One region of the Enterobacter sp. SCRI0065 genome, then DNA from elsewhere that is predicted to be linked to it. Evidence: predicted binding sites of a transcription regulator. Region 1 holds the regulator's gene; each other region holds the start of a gene.

Region 1 (5,053 bases):
GTCGTTGCGCAGCAGTACTTCAGCATCAAATCCCTGCATCAGCTCGAACAGCTTCATGGCTGGGCGTGCATGCATGCCCAGCTTGTTGGTGATTTCAACGGTGTGTTTTACGGTCATGTTTTACGTTTTTCCAGCGTACGATGACGAGACTGAACGTTTTTACCGCGAGAGCGGAAGTAATCGGCCAGTTGTTCGGCAATGTACACCGAACGATGTTTACCACCGGTACAACCAATCGCTACGGTCAGGTAGCTGCGGTTGTTTGTTTCCAGCATAGGTAACCATAGCTCAAGGTAGCTTCGCGTCTGGTAGATAAAATTGTGAACTTCTGTGTGCCTGTCGAGGAAGGCCGCCACGGGTTTATCCAAACCGGTCATTGGACGCAGTTTGGGGTCCCAGTGTGGGTTCGGCAGGAAACGCACATCGAAAACATAATCCGCATCGATAGGAATGCCGTGTTTGAAACCAAATGATTCAAACACCATGGTCAGCTCGCGCTCGCGTTTACCCAGCAGACGAGTACGCAGCATTTCCGCCAGCTCATGGACGGACATCTCAGAGGTATCGACAATCAGATCGGCACGGGAACGCAGGGGTTCCAGCAGCGCGCTCTCTTCATCGATAGCGCTTTCCAGTGACAGATTTTTGTTGGAAAGCGGATGCAAACGACGGGTATCGCTGTAACGACGAATTAACGTGTTGCGGTCAGCATCGAGGAACAGCAGTTGAGGAGAGAAGTTCTCCGGCAGGCTGCTCATGGCCAGTTCAAAGATCTCCGGGGATTCCGGCATATTACGCACGTCGATGCTTACCGCGGCAGAAATTTGTCGGTCTGCCAGCGTCCGCGCCAGGTCAGGTAACAACACGACCGGGAGGTTATCGACGCAGTAAAAGCCCATATCTTCGAGCGCTCGTAGGGCAACGGACTTTCCCGAACCCGAACGACCGCTGACGATCATCAGCACCATGTTCCGTTTCTCCTCAGGACATCAGATGTGAAGGCTATCTCCTGGTTATGCATCATCCTGATTGCCTTCTGTCTCCGTGATAATTTGATACAGCTCCTCATCACTTTGAGCAGCACGCAGGCGACGGCAAATCGTTTTATCCGCCAGACGTTTGGCGACCAGTGAGAGTGTATGCAAATGCGTTTTGGTCTGGTCAGCGGGCACCAGCAAAGCAAACAGCAAATCGACAGGCTGATTATCAATCGCATCAAAGGCGATAGGCGTTTCCAGCTGCACGAAGACGCCTACGGCACGCAATGTGTCTTCTTCCAGTTTGCCATGCGGAATGGCAATACCATTGCCGATGCCGGTACTGCCCATTTTTTCTCGGGTCAGAATGGCTTCGAACACCACCTGAGGCGGCAGGCTCAACTGTTTTGCGGCCAGTTCACTGATGATCTCCAGAGCACGTTTTTTACTCTGGCAGTGAACGCCACTGCGGGTACATTCCTGGTTAAGGACAGTGCTCAATTGAAGAGCTGAATCGTTGTTCATCATAATTTCACCTAAGCGCTAACCGTACAAATGGCCTGTTGTGTTTGACAACAGGCCGTCCTGCACCCGTTAACTGCTCGGACAATTAGTGTTGTTTCAGTTTGTCTTTATGTTTATTAAGCTGTCGCGCAAGCTTGTCAATCAAGCCGTCGATAGCCGCGTACATGTCTTGCCCTTCCGCACTGGCATGGATTTCGCCCCCGTTTATGTGCAGGGTTGCGTCCGAGATATGAGTCACTTTCTCCACTTTCAACACAATGTAGACCTGATTGATCCTCTCGAAATACTGCTCAAGCTTGGCGAATTTCGTATTCAGAAAATCGCGTAACGCTTCAGTGATTTCGACATTGTGTCCTGTGATGTTGAGCTGCATAGTGTCTTCCTTATCGGTTGTGTCAAACCAGTTGTTTACGCTGGTTAGACGGCGGAATGGATAAAGACTCTCGATACTTCGCAACAGTACGACGTGCCACCATGATACCCTGATCGGACAGCAGGGTGGTTAACTTACTGTCACTCAGTGGTTTCGCGGGGTTTTCCGCGGCGATTAACTTCTTCACCAGTGCGCGAATGGCCGTCGACGAGGCTTCGCCTCCGCCTTCGGTACTCACGTGGCTGGAGAAGAAATACTTAAGCTCAAAAATACCACGCGGGCTATGCAGATACTTTTGCGTTGTCACGCGCGAAATGGTCGATTCATGCATCTCGACGGCCTGTGCGATATCTGCCAGCACCATCGGTTTCATAAACTCTTCGCCTTGCTCAAAAAAGCCTTGCTGCTGTTCCACAATACAGCGACTGACGCGCAGCAGCGTATCATTTCTGCTTTCGAGGCTTTTGATCAGCCATCGCGCTTCCTGAAGATTGCTACGAATATATTGATTGTCAGAGTCGTTGCGCACGCTGGTGCACATTGAGGCGTATTGCTGGTTTATTTGCAGGCGGGGAATGCTGTCTGAATTTAGCTCTACGGTCCAGTGACCGTTATATTTTCGCACCAGAACGTCAGGAATAACATATTCCGGTTCGCCGGTCTGGATCGATTGTCCCGGACGCGGATCGAGGGATTGAATCAGATTCACCGCCTCTTTCAGCACATCCTCTTTCAATCGCGTCACGCGCATGAGCGAACGGAAATCATGATTAGCCAACAGATCCAGATGATCGCTGATGATTAAGCGTGCCTCGTCGAGCCTTGGCGTCTCTTTCACAAATTGAGAAAGCTGGATCAGAAGACAGTCGCGCAGATCTTTTGCGGCGACGCCAACCGGATCGAAGCGCTGGATGCGTTTAAGCACGGCTTCGATCTCATCCATTTCGATTTCGTCATCGCCGATACTTTCGAGTATGTCATCCAATGAGACGGTCAAATAACCGGTGTCATCAACGGCGTCGACAATTGACGTGGCAATCGCACGATCGGTCTCGGAAAATGGCGTTAGCTCGACCTGCCACATCAGGTAATCCTGAAGCGACTGGGTAGTTTCACCCTGATAAACCGGTAATTCGTCATCCTGATAGTCGGCGCGAGTACCGGAAGGCGTGCCAGCGGTATAGATTTCGTCCCAGCTGGCATCTAACGGAAGCTCGTCCGGCATCTCTTTTTGCTCAAGCGCATCGGCCGTATCGAGCGTTTCGGTGTCCTGCTTTTCCTGGGTTTCTACCTCTTCATGAAGATCGGTTTGCTCCAGCAGCGGGTTACTGTCCAGCGCTTGCTGGAGTTCCTGCTGGAGTTCTAACGTGGACAATTGCAACAGACGGATCGCCTGTTGTAACTGAGGCGTCATCGCCAACTGCTGGCTGAGCCTTAATTGCAAACCTTGCTTCATGTTCAGAGCATTTTTCTCCGGTCCTGCGTGACTTAACCTCTACCCTATCAGAGTCTGAAGTCTTCCCCAAGGTACACGCGTTTCACATGCTCATCTTCGAGAATTTCTTGTGGCGTGCCGTGGGCGATTAAATGCCCCTGGCTGACAATATAAGCACGCTCACAGACCGCTAACGTTTCACGAACGTTGTGGTCGGTAATCAGTACGCCGAGACCGCTGTCGCGCAGATGCTCGATAATCCGTTTTATATCGATGACGGAGATTGGGTCAACGCCTGCAAACGGTTCATCCAGAAGGATAAATTTCGGGTTTGCTGCCAGCGCACGGGCAATTTCCACGCGGCGACGTTCGCCCCCTGAAAGTGCCTGACCCAGGTTGTCTCGCAGGTGCTCAATATGGAACTCTTCCATCAGCTGATTAGCACGATCCTGACGTTGTTCAGCCGTCAGATCGTCTCGGATCTGCAGCACAGCCATCAGGTTATCGTATACGCTCAGCCTACGGAAAATGGAGGCTTCCTGCGGAAGATAGCCAATACCACGGCGCGCGCGCGCGTGCAGCGGCAACAGACTGATATCTTCGTCATCAATAATAATGTTGCCCGCGTCGCGCGCGACTATCCCCACCACCATGTAAAAGGTAGTGGTTTTACCTGCACCGTTAGGACCCAGCAAGCCAACAATTTCACCGGAATTAACGGTCAGACTGACATCTTCCACGACGCGACGGCCTTTGTAGGCTTTAGCGAGGTTCTTTGCAGTTAATGTTGCCATAACGAATTAGTTACTCTTCTTCTGGGCGGGAGCCTGTGCTTTGCCTTTATCCTGCAACTGCGATGGCACCAGCACGGTGGTGACACGTCTACCTTTCTCGCTGAAAGCCTGCATTTTCTGCTCTTTCACCAGATAGGTAATCTTGTCGCCCGTGATGTTGCTGTCGAGCTGTTCCAGATAGGCGTTGCCGGTCAGGATCACAAGATCCTTCGCCAGTTCATAGTGCATATGCGAGGCATGGCCTTTGACTGGCTTGCCGTTGTCTTGCATCTGGTAGAAGGTTGCCGGATTACCAAAACCATCGATAATCTCTTTGCCTTGTTCGCCGCCTGGGCGGGTAACAACCACTTTGTCGGCGTTGATTTTGATCGTGCCCTGGGTCATCACCACGTTGCCCGTGAAGGTCACAACGTTACCCTGCATATCCAGCGACTGAGTGTCTGACTCGATATGGATAGGCTGTTCAGTATCGCCAGTCACAGCAAGTGCGGGTAGACTGGCGGCCAGCAGCGCGCTGGCGATGACAAAATTAAGGCTGAGTTTGTTTATTTTGAATTTCATATGAGGTTCTAACCTTTTCAATCAGCTCGGCGTTTTTGCTGCGTAAGTTCCCGCGCATTCTTAGACCGCTGGAATTAAATGTTGTGCCGTATAACGTCACCAGATCCTGCGATGTAACATCCTGGGTAATCAGGTTGATCTGGGCATTATCCGTAGTAATTTTGCGCAGTTGAGAATCTGCGGTCAGGGCGTTGACTTCGACATGCCCATACAGATAAAGCATACGGTCATTCGTCAATTTTGCTCTGTCAGATTTGATCGACCACGTCGGAACTTTATTCACATCAAAGGTCGTCATGACCGGTTGGGTAAACCACGACACGCCTTCTTCAGAAAAATATTCGACATGCTGAGCAATCAGGCGATAGTTCAACGCCCCTTCAGGACT
Region 2 (5,053 bases), on a different contig from region 1:
GCGCGGCCGCAGGTGCAGAGGCGTTAGCATGCGCCTGTGGCACCCAGCCGTGCAGAGGAATAATCCCCGCCAGCAGGCCGAAGCCAACCACGCCCAGCAGCCAGATATCCGCCCCCAACGGCAGCAGTTGCGAGCGAGCGTTAATCAGTGCCAGATCCAGCGTGCCATAGCGTTGCCACGTCAACCAGCAGGCCAGCGCCAGCAGCAACGTGCCGAGCCGACCCAGCGCGAACCACAGCTTACCGGACTGCGTGCATCCCGTGAGGAACACGCCGCAGAGCGCCATGATTTCGGCCATCACCACCAGCGCACCTAAATTGCTGGCGAGCACGGTGCAAACCGCCGTCGCCATCAGCAGGTTCACCAGCAGACCGTTCGCTTTGGCCTGCGGGTGACGATGCCAGTCGATATTGAACAGACTGATAAACAGGCCACATAGGCCAAAGGTTATCAGCCAGATGGCATTGAGCGGCGTAATCGCCATGCTGTGGTGCACAACCGGTATCACGGCATTAACCGAGATCCCACTGGTTAGCGTAGAAAAACCCGCGACCGCGGTGAGTACACTTCCCGCCGCGCCACCCAGCCCGGCTATCCAGCCGCTTAGCGGCCTGGAAAATGCGAAAATAAGTGCCAAAACAGCCGCGATCGTAAAGCACGCTATGGCGCTGTTAATCAAAGCGACAGCGTTCATTTCGCCCCCTCGTTTTGCGTCTGAAACAGCGAAAGATCGCCAAAGTCGGCATTCACGGTCAGCTCGCGTTTGCGTTTGCTGCTGCGAGCAATATCGCGGATATTCACTAAGATCAGCGCCTTGGTTGGACACGTGCGCACACAGGCCGGGCCTTGTTCATCGAAGCTGCACAAATCGCACTTCACCGCCACGGCACGGATGCCCGGCACCCAGTCCAACAGCGTGCTGACGCGCGCCGGTGCCGGTGGTGCAGGAGGCGCTTTTGGCGAATTGGCATTCGCAGGAATATGCAGTGAACGGCTGCCAGAAAACTCAATAGCACCAAACGGACAGGCGATGCCGCAAAGTTTGCAGCTCACGCACAGGCTTTCGTTTAGCTGCACCGCACCTTCAATGCGGGTGATGGCATTCACAGGACAAACGCCCGCGCAGGGGGCATCTTCACAATGGTGGCAGAGCTGCGGGGCAGACTCTTTCTCATTACGCATGACTTTCAAACGCGGCATCGACTGTAGCCCGTGCAGGCGGTGTGTTTCCGAACACGCCGCTTCACAGGTATGACAGCCAATGCAGACCGTCGAGTCAGCAATTACAAAACGGTTCACCGGGGGAGTCCTCAGGACATAGTCATTTTTGACGAAAAACGTGCCGCATCGACACTTCTCGACACGTAAACATCACACGGCGCGCGTTTCGCTCACCAACGCCTTCAAATCCACCGGCAAATCGTGCTCAACCGCCGCATAGAGGTTGTGATAAACCGGCGCGATTTTTTCCAGGTAGTGTTCCAGCACCTGCTGGCGATCGCGATTGCTGACGTGACCGTCAACCATGCCGTCAGCCATTAACTGTGCCTGGGCAATCAGCTGCCTTTCACCTTCTTTCGTCTCGACGTAGTACTCAATGGTGTGGCTGTTGAAGGTGTCCGCAAGGGTGACGTAAATCATAAAGTGCCCAAACAGTACGAAGCACAAATCCTCTTGTGCCGCGCAGCTCATGGCGTGATGCAGACGCGCTTTTGACAGGGTGATCCCCTGAACCAGTGAATTACAGTAATGCTGCCATTGCTCCTGCAGTGATTGATGGCGCTGCGCAATGTAATCCGCCTTTTCGCTTATTTCCCAAATAGTCATCTTAAATATCCAGTTAATGGAGATAGCGCCTGTTAAGCAGGTTTTGTGCCAGCTTTTATCCCATTGATATAAAAGCGATTTAGCAATACAGGCACTGTCAATGACAGCGTGTCGACGTGTCATGTCGTCAGCGCCGACACCGTCACGCCCTAAGCAAAATGAAGCTGGCATCGTTATTGCATTAATGGGGCAAATCATTGAGGAGGCGTCATGCACGAAATCACCCTCTGCCAGCGAGCGCTCGAACTTATCGAGCAACAGGCAAAGCAGCACAACGCAAAGCGCGTGACCGGCGTGTGGCTAAAAGTTGGGGCATTTTCCTGCGTCGAAACCAGCGCCCTCACCTTTTGCTTTGAGCTGGTGTGCCGCGACACGGTGGCGGAAGGCTGCCAGCTGCATATAGAAGAACAGCAGGCTGAGTGCTGGTGTGAACACTGCCAGCAGTACGTCACGCTGCTGTCATCAAAGGTGAGAAGCTGCCCGCAGTGCCAGAGCCTCGGCCTGCGCATCGTGGCGGATGACGGCTTGCAAATTCAGCGCCTCGAAATAGACCAGGAGTAAATCATGTGTAGCACCTGCGGTTGCGCCGAAGGCAACCTGTATATCGAAGGCGACGAGCATCGCCCCCACTCTGCGTTTCGCTCTGCGCCTTTTTCTCCGGCATTACGCCAGGCCGCGACCATTACCGGCGTTACGTTTGCCCCGCTCCGTTCAACCGAGGGCGACCTGCATTACGGCCATGGCGAAGCGGGCACGCATGCGCCGGGCATCAGCCAGCGCAAAATGCTGGAAGTTGAAATCAACGTGCTGGACAAAAACAACCAGCTCGCCGCCCGCAACCGCGCGCGTTTTGCCACGCGCCAGCAGCTGGTATTGAACCTGGTGTCCAGCCCCGGTTCCGGCAAAACCACCCTGCTGACCGAGACGCTAAAACGCCTGAACGGCAGCGTTTCCTGCGCGGTGATCGAAGGCGATCAGCAGACGGTCAACGATGCGGCGCGTATTCGCGAAACCGGCACGCCCGCCATTCAGGTCAATACCGGCAAGGGCTGTCATTTGGATGCGCAGATGATTGCCGACGCCGCACCACGACTGCCGCTTGCCGATAACGGCATCCTGTTTATTGAAAACGTCGGCAATCTGGTGTGTCCGGCAAGCTTCGATTTGGGCGAGCGCCATAAGGTGGCCGTGCTGTCCGTCACCGAAGGCGAAGACAAGCCGCTCAAATATCCACACATGTTCGCCGCCGCCTCGCTGATGCTGCTCAACAAAATCGACCTGCTGCCGTATTTGAATTTCGATGTGGATAAATGCCTGGCCTACGCTCGCGAAGTGAACCCGGATATTGAGATCCTGCTGGTGTCCGCCACAAAAGGTGACGGCATGGAAAGCTGGCTGAGCTGGCTGGAGAACGAACGATGTGCATAGGCGTCCCAGGGCAAATTCACTCCATCGACGGCAATCAGGCCAAAGTGGAAGTCTGTGGCGTGCTGCGCGACGTCGATTTGACGCTGGTCGGGAGCCTGGACGACACGGGTGCCTCGCGTCTCGGCCAGTGGGTATTGGTCCACGTGGGCTTTGCGATGAGCATGATTGATGAGGACGAAGCCCGCGACACGCTGGCTGCGCTACAGAACATGTTTGAGGTCGAGCCGGACGTGGGCGCGCTGCTGTACGGCGAGGAGCGATAACTGATGCGCTACGTTGATGAATATCGCGCGCCGGAACAGGTGATGCAGCTGATTGAGCATCTCAAGACGCGCGCGAAACGGCTGGATTACACCGCCGCGCGCCCGCTGCGCATTATGGAAGTCTGCGGCGGGCACACGCACGCCATCTTCAAGTTTGGCCTCGACCAACTGCTGCCGGAGAATATTGAGTTTATCCACGGTCCGGGCTGTCCGGTGTGCGTCCTCCCGATGGGCCGTATCGACAATTGTATTGAGATTGCCAGCCAGCCCGACGTCATTTTCTGCACCTTTGGCGATGCGATGCGGGTGCCAGGAAAAAACGGCTCGCTTTTACAGGCCAGAGCGCGCGGCGCGGACGTGCGTATCGTCTATTCACCGCTGGATGCGCTCAGGCTGGCGGCAGAGAATCCGGCGCGCAACGTGGTGTTCTTTGGCCTTGGGTTTGAAACCACCATGCCCGCGACGGCCATCACGCTACAGCAGGCCAAAGCCCGCAAACTCAGCAACTTTTACTTTTTCTGTCAGCACATTACGCTCATCCCCACGCTGCGCAGCCTGCTGGAAGAACCCGATAACGGCATTGATGCGTTTCTGGCACCGGGCCACGTCAGCATGGTGATCGGTACCGAGGCCTACGGCTTTATCACGGCGGAGTATCATCGTCCATTAGTGGTCGCTGGTTTCGAACCTCTTGATCTACTGCAAGGCGTAACCATGCTGGTTGAGCAGAAAATAGCAGCCCTGAGCTCGGTGGAGAATCAATACCGTCGCGTTGTGCCAGATGCGGGCAATGCGTTAGCGCAGCAGGCTATCGCCGACGTTTTTGCCGTCGAGGGTGATAGCGAATGGCGTGGTCTGGGATTGATTGCCGAATCTGGCGTGCATCTGACGCCCGCGTATCGCGAATTCGACGCCGAAGCGCATTTTCGCCCGCAGCCACAACAGGTGTGCGATGACCCACGCGCCCGCTGCGGAGAGGTACTGACCGGCAAATGCAAACCGCATCACTGTCCGTTATTCGGCAAGACCTGTAATCCGCAAACCGCGTTTGGCGCGCTGATGGTCTCTTCCGAAGGGGCCTGCGCCGCATGGTATCAGTATCGCAATCAGGAGTGTGAAGCATGAACAGGGTTGAAATGGCGCACGGCAGCGGCGGCCAGGCGATGCAAACGCTGATCGGCGAGCTGTTTATGGAAGCCTTCGCCAATCCGTGGCTGGCGCAGCAGGAAGATCAGGCGCGCATCGAGCTGGCGACACTGACCTCGCAAGGCGACAGGCTGGCCTTTTCCACCGACAGCTACGTTATCGATCCGCTGTTTTTCCCCGGCGGTGATATTGGCAAGCTGGCGGTGTGCGGCACGGCAAACGACGTCGCGGTCAGCGGCGCGGTTCCGCGTTATCTTTCCTGCGGGTTTATCCTGGAAGAGGGTTTACCCATGGAGACGCTGAGCGCCGTAGTCAACAGTATGGCGCACACCGCGCGCGAAGCGGGCATTGCCATCGTGACCGGCGACACCAAAGTGGTGCAGCGCGGC
Region 3 (5,053 bases), on a different contig from region 1:
AGCGCCAGCCCGTCCATTCCCGGCATACGAATGTCCGAAAGCAGCACATCCGGGGTTTTGGTGATGAGCGCATCGAGCACTTCGCTACCACTTTCAAAGGTGGTGCAGTTTAAGCCCGCTCCGGTCAGTGCACGTTCAAGCACCCAGCGGATCGAACTATCATCATCGACTACCCAGACTATCCCTCGTTGCATCGTCGTCACCTTTATTTTTTTATTGGCAGGTAAACCGAAAACTCGGTATGACCCGGCCAACTGGTAAATTCAATTTTGCCGGAGTGTTGATCGATCAGATTACGGGCAATGGACAATCCAAGCCCGGTACCGCCTTCACGGCCACTCACCATCGGGTAGAACAATGTGTCCTGAAGTTGCGACGGGATGCCTGGCCCGTTGTCTTCAACGTCAATTCTGGCCGCCAGGCGATAACGCACGCCGTGCAGCGTCAGCTGGAATGCCGTACGGGTTCGCAGAACAATCTCTCCGCCCTCTGGGCCTAATGCCTGAAGTGCGTTACGCACGATATTCAACAGAACCTGTTCAACCTGGTCTGGATCGTGCGGGAGTTCAGGCAAGCTCGGGTCGTAATCGCGAATCAGCGTAACGTTGGACGGAAGCTCCATCGACACCAGCTTTACGACGCGCTCGGCGACTTTGTGAATACTTTCGGTGATATGCATGCCCGGCTGCTGTGGGCCCAGTAAACGGTCGACCAGGTTGCGTAGCCGATCGGCTTGCTCAATGATGACATTGGTATATTCGGCAAGTGCAGGGTCGGGCAGTGCTTTGGTTAATAGCTGTGCTGCGCCGCGTAGTCCACCCAGCGGGTTTTTTATCTCATGGGCGAGGCCTCGTACCAGATCGCGTGCCGCAATCTGCTGTGCGTGCTGGAGCTGCTCCTGGCTGAGACGTCGCTGATTATCCATCGGCGCCATTTCCAGCAGGATTAATCCATCAGGCAGTCTTTGCGCGGTGAGCGAAAGAATATGCGAACGCCCGTCGATTACCAGGGTGACTTCGTTATCGGTAAATCCCTGGCCCGCCAGCAGGCTTTCCTGCATCAAGGCAATGTTCAGAGAAAAATAGCTCAACAGTTCTGGTAACGGTGAACCGAACAACTTACGCGAACTTTGGGCGAGCAGCTGTTGCGCCGCAGGATTGGCGTAATGAACCGCCAGTTCGTCGTCGACCAGTAAGATACTGTTGATGAGGGAATTGAGGATCTGCCCAGCATCGGGCAGCGTGCCAGTTGCCATTAAGCAGTCTCCTGGAGTTGGCTGCACTACTTTAGTGCAGTATAGCGTTATCATCGCAAAAAGCGCGTGGGATCAGATTGTTGCTGGAGAAAAAAGCCCATCCGGAGATGGGCTGAAAGTTTCCACGGCAACAAAAACAGCTTTGGGTTCGCGCTAAAAGCGTCGCGCGAAACCCTTTAACTATTAAACGCTGTAGTACAGCTCAAACTCAACCGGGTGTGGCGTCATGCGAACACGGTCGTTTTCTTCAATACGCAGCGCGATGTAGGCATCGATAGCGTCGTCGGTGAACACGCCACCCGCCGTCAGGAATTCACGGTCAGCGTCCAGCGCGTTCAGTGCTTCTTCCAGAGAACCGGCAACCTGTGGGATCTCTTTCGCTTCTTCTGGAGGCAGATCGTACAGGTTTTTGTCCATCGCTTCGCCAGGGTGGATTTTGTTCTTGATGCCATCAAGACCCGCCATCAGCAGGGCCGCAAAGCACAGGTACGGGTTAGCCGCTGGATCCGGGAAGCGTACTTCGATACGACGTGCTTTCGGTGAAGACACCACTGGGATACGGATGGAAGCAGAGCGGTTACGCGCTGAATAAGCCAGCATAACTGGCGCTTCGTAGCCCGGGACCAAACGCTTGTAGGAGTTGGTCGTCGGGTTCGCCAGGGCGTTAATCGCTTTAGCGTGCTTGATAACGCCGCCAATGTAGAACAGTGCCTGCTCGGACAGACCAGCATATTTGTCACCAGAGAACAGGTTCACACCGTTCTTGGACAGGGACATGTGGCAGTGCATGCCGGAACCGTTGTCACCAAACATTGGTTTAGGCATGAAGGTGGCGGTCTTACCGAAACGGTGAGCAACGTTATGCACGACGTATTTGTAAATCTGAATTTCGTCCGCTTTCTTGGTCATGGTGTTAAAGCGGGTGGCGATTTCGTTCTGACCCGCGGTGGCCACTTCGTGGTGGTGCGCTTCAACTACCAGACCCATCTCTTCCATGATCAAACACATGGTAGAGCGGATGTCCTGAGAAGAGTCGACCGGAGGAACCGGGAAGTAACCGCCTTTCACGCCTGGACGGTGACCTTTGTTACCGCCTTCGTATTTGGTGGAGGAGTTCCAGGCACCCTCGATATCATCGATAGCAACGTGGGAACCGGAGATAGACGCACCAAAACGGATATCGTCAAACAGGAAGAACTCGGGTTCTGGCCCAAACAGCACGGTGTCTGCCAGACCAGTAGAACGCAGATATTCTTCAGCGCGTTTTGCGATAGAGCGCGGGTCGCGGTCGTAGCCCTGCAGCGTGCCTGGCTCGAGGATATCGCAACGGATGATCAGGGTAGACTCTTCGAAGAACGGGTCAATGAGCGCGGTAGAAGCATCTGGCATCAGAACCATGTCAGATTCGTTGATACCTTTCCAGCCACCAATCGAGGAGCCGTCAAACATTTTGCCTTCTTCAAAGAATTCGGCATTTACCTGGTGAGCAGGAATTGTGACGTGCTGTTCTTTGCCTTTGGTATCGGTGAAGCGCAGGTCAACAAACTTCACTTCGTGTTCGTTCAGCATCGTCAAAACGTGTTCAGCGGACATACTTAACTCTCCCGGATTGGTCATTGTCGTCGTGGTAACGAGGTCTTCAAATTCTAATATTCAGGCGTTGTTGCCATATTTTTTATAAAGCGAAATCTGTGCCAACTTTTAAATCACCCCAAAAAGGCGTTATCATGCATGTCATAGTGCAATTGAGCTGCACCACGATAGTCATCTTGCACCAGTATAGTGCTTCAACGCGATCGTTGAGCACCATCTTGGTGCAAATTTCGTTAAAGTGCACTTTTAATGCGGCGTGAAAGCGGTCACAAAGCAACTCTGCAATACTTGTTTGCGGAGGATGTTTGTGATCCTGTTTAGTCCTGCGCTTAATCCGTGTACAATAACGCGCTATTTCTAAAATGCCTGAGGCAAAGTTGTGATCGAAAATCTGCGTAATATCGCCATCATCGCGCACGTTGACCATGGTAAAACTACCTTGGTTGATAAGCTGCTGCAGCAATCCGGTACTTTCAGTAATGAACGTGCTGAAGCCACTGAACGCGTGATGGACTCCAACGATTTGGAGAAAGAGCGTGGGATTACCATCCTCGCTAAAAACACCGCTATCAAATGGAATGACTACCGTATCAACATCGTTGATACCCCAGGGCACGCCGACTTCGGTGGTGAAGTTGAACGTGTAATGTCCATGGTAGACTCCGTTCTGCTGGTCGTTGACGCAATGGATGGCCCAATGCCGCAGACGCGCTTCGTAACCAAAAAGGCATTTGCCCATGGTTTGAAGCCAATCGTGGTTATTAACAAAGTTGACCGTCCTGGCGCGCGTCCTGACTGGGTTGTGGATCAGGTCTTCGACCTGTTCGTTAACCTGGACGCAAGCGACGAACAGCTTGATTTCCCAATCATCTATGCATCTGCATTGATGGGTATCGCGGGCAACGAACACACTGACATGGCGGAAGATATGACCCCGCTGTATCAGGCGATTGTTGACCACGTTAAAGCACCAAGCGTTGACCTTGATGGTCCGTTCCAGATGCAGATCTCTCAGCTGGATTACAACAACTACGTTGGCGTAATCGGCATTGGTCGTATCAAGCGCGGTAAAGTGAAGCCTAACCAGCAGATCACTGTCATCGACAGCGAAGGTAAAACACGTAACGGTAAAGTCGGTAAAGTACTGACTCACCTCGGTCTGGAGCGTATTGAATCCACCGAAGCCGAAGCGGGCGATATCATTGCTATCACCGGTCTGGGCGAGCTGAACATCTCCGACACCCTTTGCGATCCGCAAAACGTCGAAGCGCTGCCAGCCCTGTCTGTTGATGAACCGACCGTAACCATGTTCTTCAACGTCAACACCTCTCCGTTCTGTGGCAAAGAAGGTAAATATGTTACCTCTCGTCAGATCCTTGACCGCCTGAACAAAGAGCTGGTGCACAACGTTGCGTTGCGCGTTGAAGAAACCGAAGATGCGGACGCGTTCCGTGTATCCGGTCGTGGCGAGCTGCACTTGTCTGTTCTTATCGAAAACATGCGTCGTGAAGGCTTCGAACTGGCTGTGTCCCGTCCGAAAGTTATCAACCGTATGATCGATGGTCGTCTGCAAGAGCCGTTCGAGAACGTGACTCTGGATATCGAAGAACAGCACCAGGGTTCTGTGATGCAGGCAATGGGCGAGCGTAAGGGCGATGTCAAAGACATGATCCCTGACGGCAAAGGCCGTATTCGTCTGGATTACCTGATCCCGGCACGTGGCCTGATCGGCTTCCGTACCGAGTTCATGACCATGACTTCCGGTACCGGTCTGCTGTACTCCACTTTCAGCCACTACGATGACGTTAAACCGGGTGAAATCGGCCAGCGCCAGAATGGCGTACTGATTTCTAACGGCCAGGGTAAAGCAGTCGCATTCGCACTGTTCAGCCTGCAGGATCGCGGTAAGCTGTTCCTGGGTCACGGTGCAGAAGTTTACGAAGGCCAGATCATCGGTATTCACAGTCGTTCTAACGACCTGACTGTAAACTGCCTGACCGGTAAGAAACTGACCAACATGCGTGCTTCCGGTACTGACGAAGCAACCACGCTGGTTCCAGCACAGAAAATGTCTCTTGAGCAGGCTCTGGAATTTATCGATGACGACGAACTGGTAGAAGTGACTCCTACCTCCGTACGTATCCGTAAACGTCACCTGACCGAGAACGACCGTAAACGTGCGGGCCGTGGCGGTTCTAAAGACTA
Region 4 (5,053 bases), on a different contig from region 1:
CAGCAATCCCGGCGGTAGATGCCCCCAACGTAAAAGCAGAAAGCTTCACCAGAACATGATTCAACCCCAATGAGCGACAGGCAATTTCGTCCTCGCGCAGCGCTTCCCAGGCTCGGCCAATCGGCATTCGCGTCAGGCGATGCTTGATATACAGCACTAGCAATACCACCAGAACCAGAACGGTATAGATAAAGATAAACTTCATATTTGGGTTGTAGGTCAGGTGGAAAAACTCATGAAACGGAATGCCTCCCTCTTTTGCGCGCCTGCCAAATTCAAGGCCAAAAAAGGTGGGCGGCGGGGCGGAAACCCCGTTTGGTCCACCGGTGAACGTCAGCCAGTTATTGAGGATCAGGCGGATAATTTCCCCGAATCCGAGGGTCACAATAGCCAGATAATCGCCGTGCATACGCAGCACCGGAAACCCCAGCAAGGCACCGGCTGCTGCGGCCATCAGCGCCGCCAGCGGCAGCATCGTCCAGAATCCCAGCCCCAGATATTGATAACCCAGCGCCAGACCGTATGCGCCAATGGCGTAAAAGGCGACATATCCCAGATCCAATAACCCGGCCAGGCCGACAACAATATTCAAACCCAGGCCGAGCAACACGTATATCAACCCGAGAATCGCGACGGTGAGGACGTACTTGGTGGCGATAAATGGAAAACAGACGGCAAGCGTGAGAACCAGAGGAATAATCCAGCGCATACGGCTTTTATATTCAGGGGCGCGCACGTAAACGCCCGCGTGTTGTGCGTCGAAGCGCGATAAGAAACGAGTACCGATGGCGGTTGTCAGAAAGGCCGTCAGTAAAAAACGCCCGATCATAACGGCCGCCACTATCCAGGCTAATCGGTGCCCGTCGAAGTTAAAACTGTAACCATCCAGCACCACACCCACGATCGGGCCAAAAATAATTAACGCGACCATACCGGCAAAAAGGGCATCCAGAATGCAGCGTTTCAAAGAGAAACCTTCGTGTGAATCCGTAAGTGTCGTCATATTCACTCCTCACACTTTGGCAACAACAGGGCGGCCAAGCAGTCCCTGAGGACGGAAAATGAGGATCACCACCAGTAATCCAAACGAGAACACGTCTTTGTAATCGGAGTTCACCATCCCTGAAAATTGCGCTTCCGCAATACCGAGGATTAATCCCCCTAGCATCGCGCCGGGCAGTGAGCCAATACCGCCAAGTACGGCGGCGGTGAAGGCTTTAATGCCAATGACAAAGCCTACGTAGAAATCAAAGGTGCCGTAGTTCATGGTAATTAATACGCCCGCGAGACCGGCCATAGCTGCGCCAATCACGAATACCAGCGAGATAATCCTGTCGGTGTTAATCCCGAGGATTGACGCCATTTTCCGGTCTTGCTGTACCGCGCGACACATCCGTCCCAGACGAGTGCGGCTGATTATCCACGTCAGCAGCAGCATGCCGGCAAATGAGGCGATCAAAATAAACACCTTGGTATAGGTCACCTGCACAAAACCTTCGCCAATATGAAAACGAAGTACGCCGTCAAGCATCGTTGGCACGCCTTGCTGGCGTGGACCCTGGCTGATTTGCGCGTAGTTTTGCAAAATTAACGACATGCCGATGGCGGAGATAAGCGGGGCTAATCGCGTCGAGTTTCGTAACGGTTTATAGGCGATACGCTCAATCGTCCAACCGTACACCCCGGTTACGATAATGGTGAACACCAGCGTGCCGAGGATCAGTAAAGGAAAAGAGTGCAGACCGAAGAAAGAAAGTAACGCCAGACCGATGGCACTGAGATAAGCAGAGATCATATACACTTCGCCATGAGCGAAATTTATCATGCCAATAATGCCATACACCATGGTGTAACCGATGGCGATCAACCCGTAGACTGAACCCAGCGTTAAACCATTGATAAGCTGTTGCAGAAAGAATGTACTCATCTTCGCGCGCTCTTGTTATGTACCCGTCATACCTCAGGCTGCATGTCGATTCACATGCAGCCTGAGGTGTTTATCGCGTTAGTCGAGATTGAGCGTAACGCCGTCCCGTTACTGCACTTCCTGATATTTGCCTTTGTCATCCCACTGATAAACCACATAGTCCGAGACTTTCAGGTCGCCTTTATCATCCCAGGATTTTTTGCCCATCACCGTTTCCACCGGATTGGCTTTTAACCAGGCGCTGGCTTTGGCTGAATCCGTCCCGCCGGTCGCTTTAAATGCCGCCGCGATTGCCTGCACAGAGGCGTAGGAATAGAGGGTGTAGCCTTCAGGTTCAAATTTACCGGCGCGGAATTTTTCGATGACGGCTTTGCCATCGGGAATCAGACGCGGATCTTTACCAAACGTCATGTAAATCCCGTTGGTGTATTTCGGGCCACCCGCGGCGGTGACCATCTCTTCATTGACGATACAGTCGCCGGAGAAGAATTTGGCCTGCACGCCTTGCTCGCGCATCTGGCGAACCAGCGGTCCGGCTTCAGGATGGCAGCCACCAAAGAACACCACGTCCGGTTTTTGCGCGCCAATTTTGGTGACCAGCGCATTAAAGTCTTTTTCACCTCGCGACAGACCCTCGTACAGCACATCGTTTACGCCGCGTTTCGCCAGTGCTGCTTTGGTTGCATCGGCGAGTCCCTGACCGTAGGTGTCCTTATCGTGAATGATGGCCACACGTTTAGCCTTAAGCTTATCAATGATGAAATCACTGGCGACTTTCCCCTGCTGGTCGTCACGTCCGCACATGCGGAACATATCGCTCATGCCGCGTTCGGTAATCAGCGGATTGGTTGATCCTGGGGTAATGGCAAGCACGCCCGCGTCGTTGTAAACCTCAGAGGCTGGCATCGTTGAAGAAGAGCAGAAATGCCCGACCACGGCTTTGACTTTATCTTGATCAACCAAACGGTTTGCGACGGAGACGGCTTGTTTTGGTTCACAAGCGTCATCGCCCTGGACCAGCTTTATCTTTTCGCCGTTAATTCCGCCTGCGGCATTAATATCTTCCGCTGCCTGCGTTGCACCATGCCAGTATTGATCGCCATAGGTGGCATTCGGCCCGGTGAACGGTCCTGCCACGCCAATGACGATATCCGCCTGAGCGGAAAAAGCCGTCACCAGGCAACCCGCTAACACCAGAGAAAGAGGACTTTTGATAAATTTCAGCGACATTATTATTTTCCTTAGTAAAGAGTGTGTTGCACCACGGTGTGAAGCCGAACGCCTGACGGCGCACTCAATCCAAAAGCAAATGCGAGAACAAAATGCACTAAACGAAAAACAACCTGACATTATCCCGCTGATAACGGCGAGGATTCCTTTTCTCTTTTACAGGCAGGAACATTAAGCAAAATGGTTGCCAGAGTGGTTAACCCACGGTACGGGTTTTGACATATTTCAGTATAGAGCGGCGTTTTAAGCCGCCTGGGACGGTGAACTGAAATTACAGCGGGGATCACATCTCGTTAACAACAAAGCACCTAATGTGTGCAACGGTCACGATTTACGTTTTATTGCACCAGCAAAGACCATTTAAAGTATGTTGTTATTGTGTTGATAAGCCTAGGCCAGAATAAACGTGTTTCATTATAAAGTATGATGTCAGGAAGATAACCACGCCGCATAGTTATGACATAGTGCAAACGTAACCAAGGGTAAAAATACATTACTAGTTAAGTTTGGCTAAACATTGGTGTTCTTTTATTTAGCGTAATCTGGGCGGTAAATAAACTCGTCTATAGATCTATCCAGCTGACTTTAGTTTCAGGGTGAGACGTTGTCCTTAATTAACGAAAAGGAGCTTATTACTATCATTGCATTCAGCGTTTTCTGGTGAGGATCATTCTTTTTCAGCATTTATCATTCGCGGTAAAAAGAGTGGGGATAGCTTATTCGAGAAGAGGTAATTATTTATGGCCACACAATATGACTTTACCGTCACGTTGCACGATCTCGCGTTTATTTTGCAACAGATAAAAATATCTGAAGCCGCAACAAACCCGGATGGTTCCATTAATGGAGAGCTGCTGCGAGACCTGGTCTCCAGCCCGCTATTACCCTACGGGCTACGCACTGTCGATGGTTCATGGAATAATTTGTTGCCGGGTCAGGAGTTGTATGGCTCAGCCGATCAAACCATGCCACGGTTAATTGCACTTGATCTGAATAATTTGCAGGCATTAGCGAAATACCTCGATTTAAATCCTAATCAGATGGTGGTCGACGCCGACCCGCGAATCATCAGTAATTTAATTTCGGACCAAACGGCATCTAACCCCGCAGCGCAAGAAGCACACGACTCGCTGCTGGATGCCCCAGGCGGAGGAACTATTTCGGATAACGGCAGTTTGTCCATTCCGAACCTGTCCCCTGACGTTGGGTTATCCCCGGCGTTTAATGGCTGGATGACGTTCTTTGGCCAATTCTTTGACCATGGTCTGGATCTTATTCCAAAGGCGGGAAACGGAATTGTATTTATCCCGCTGCAACCCGATGACCCATTATATGTTGAAGGATCGCCGACTAACTTTATGCTCCTGACTCGTGCTGAAGTTAACGCCGCTCATGACACCAAAAATACGACGACTCCGTTTATCGATCAGAATCAGACCTACACTTCGCATCCATCACACCAGATTTTCATTCGTGAATACGTGATGGTCGATGGCAAACCCGAGCCGACAGGGCATTTATTAGAAGGCGCAAACGGTGGACTGGCAACCTGGTCTGATGTTAAGCATCAGGCGGAAACGCTGCTCGGCATTAAGCTGACAAATCAGGATGTTTTCAATGTTCCTCTGCTGGCAACCGACCGTTACGGAAACCTGATTCTCAGCGATAGCGGTAAGGTGCAAATCGTGACCGCGCACGGACTGGTTGAAGCGAACGGCGATGTTTTGCCGTCCGATACAGTACGCACCGGGCATGCCTTCCTGGATGATATCGCCCATAGCGCCGTGCCGAAAGCGGGCCTGGTAGCCGATGCCGACAGTGCCATTGGCGGCACGCCGGCTACCGGGACATATGACGATGAACTGCTCGACAGGCACTTTATTACCGGTGACGGGC

Evidence for each region. The regulator sigma-54, encoded in region 1, starts transcription at its own class of promoters, with help from an activator protein. The targets are predictions, from matches to a motif close to GTTGGCACANNTTTCGCTNT.
Region 2: hypA (hydrogenase maturation nickel metallochaperone HypA) is a predicted target of sigma-54. The motif match lies at 1,991-2,010, and genes of this name have one in related genera.
Region 3: glnA (glutamate--ammonia ligase) is a predicted target of sigma-54. The motif match lies at 2,935-2,954, and genes of this name have one in related genera.
Region 4: AC6EMZ_RS09055 (branched-chain amino acid ABC transporter substrate-binding protein) is a predicted target of sigma-54. The motif match lies at 3,330-3,349, and genes of this name have one in related genera.

The regions. Positions count from the first base shown of each region.
Region 1 covers NZ_JCBAJB010000003.1:426,189-431,241, reverse strand. Annotated here, with positions in the region: gene npr (PTS phosphocarrier protein NPr) at 1-117, opposite strand, end outside; gene rapZ (RNase adapter RapZ) at 114-968, opposite strand; gene ptsN (PTS IIA-like nitrogen regulatory protein PtsN) at 1,014-1,505, opposite strand; gene hpf (ribosome hibernation promoting factor) at 1,588-1,875, opposite strand; gene rpoN (RNA polymerase factor sigma-54) at 1,898-3,331, opposite strand; gene lptB (LPS export ABC transporter ATP-binding protein) at 3,379-4,104, opposite strand; gene lptA (lipopolysaccharide ABC transporter substrate-binding protein LptA) at 4,111-4,665, opposite strand; gene lptC (LPS export ABC transporter periplasmic protein LptC) at 4,634-5,053, opposite strand, start outside.
Region 2 covers NZ_JCBAJB010000007.1:114,901-119,953, forward strand. Annotated here, with positions in the region: gene hycC (formate hydrogenlyase subunit 3) at 1-694, opposite strand, end outside; gene AC6EMZ_RS17730 (4Fe-4S dicluster domain-containing protein) at 691-1,299, opposite strand; gene hycA (formate hydrogenlyase regulator HycA) at 1,372-1,827, opposite strand; gene hypA (hydrogenase maturation nickel metallochaperone HypA) at 2,038-2,388, shown strand; gene hypB (hydrogenase nickel incorporation protein HypB) at 2,392-3,255, shown strand; gene AC6EMZ_RS17750 (HypC/HybG/HupF family hydrogenase formation chaperone) at 3,246-3,518, shown strand; gene hypD (hydrogenase formation protein HypD) at 3,522-4,643, shown strand; gene hypE (hydrogenase expression/formation protein HypE) at 4,640-5,053, shown strand, end outside.
Region 3 covers NZ_JCBAJB010000011.1:94,655-99,707, reverse strand. Annotated here, with positions in the region: gene glnG (nitrogen regulation protein NR(I)) at 1-194, opposite strand, end outside; gene glnL (nitrogen regulation protein NR(II)) at 206-1,255, opposite strand; gene glnA (glutamate--ammonia ligase) at 1,439-2,848, opposite strand; gene typA (ribosome-dependent GTPase TypA) at 3,228-5,053, shown strand, end outside.
Region 4 covers NZ_JCBAJB010000002.1:666,882-671,934, forward strand. Annotated here, with positions in the region: gene livM (high-affinity branched-chain amino acid ABC transporter permease LivM) at 1-1,003, opposite strand, end outside; gene AC6EMZ_RS09050 (ABC transporter permease subunit) at 1,013-1,927, opposite strand; gene AC6EMZ_RS09055 (branched-chain amino acid ABC transporter substrate-binding protein) at 2,036-3,157, opposite strand; gene AC6EMZ_RS09060 (peroxidase family protein) at 3,898-5,053, shown strand, end outside.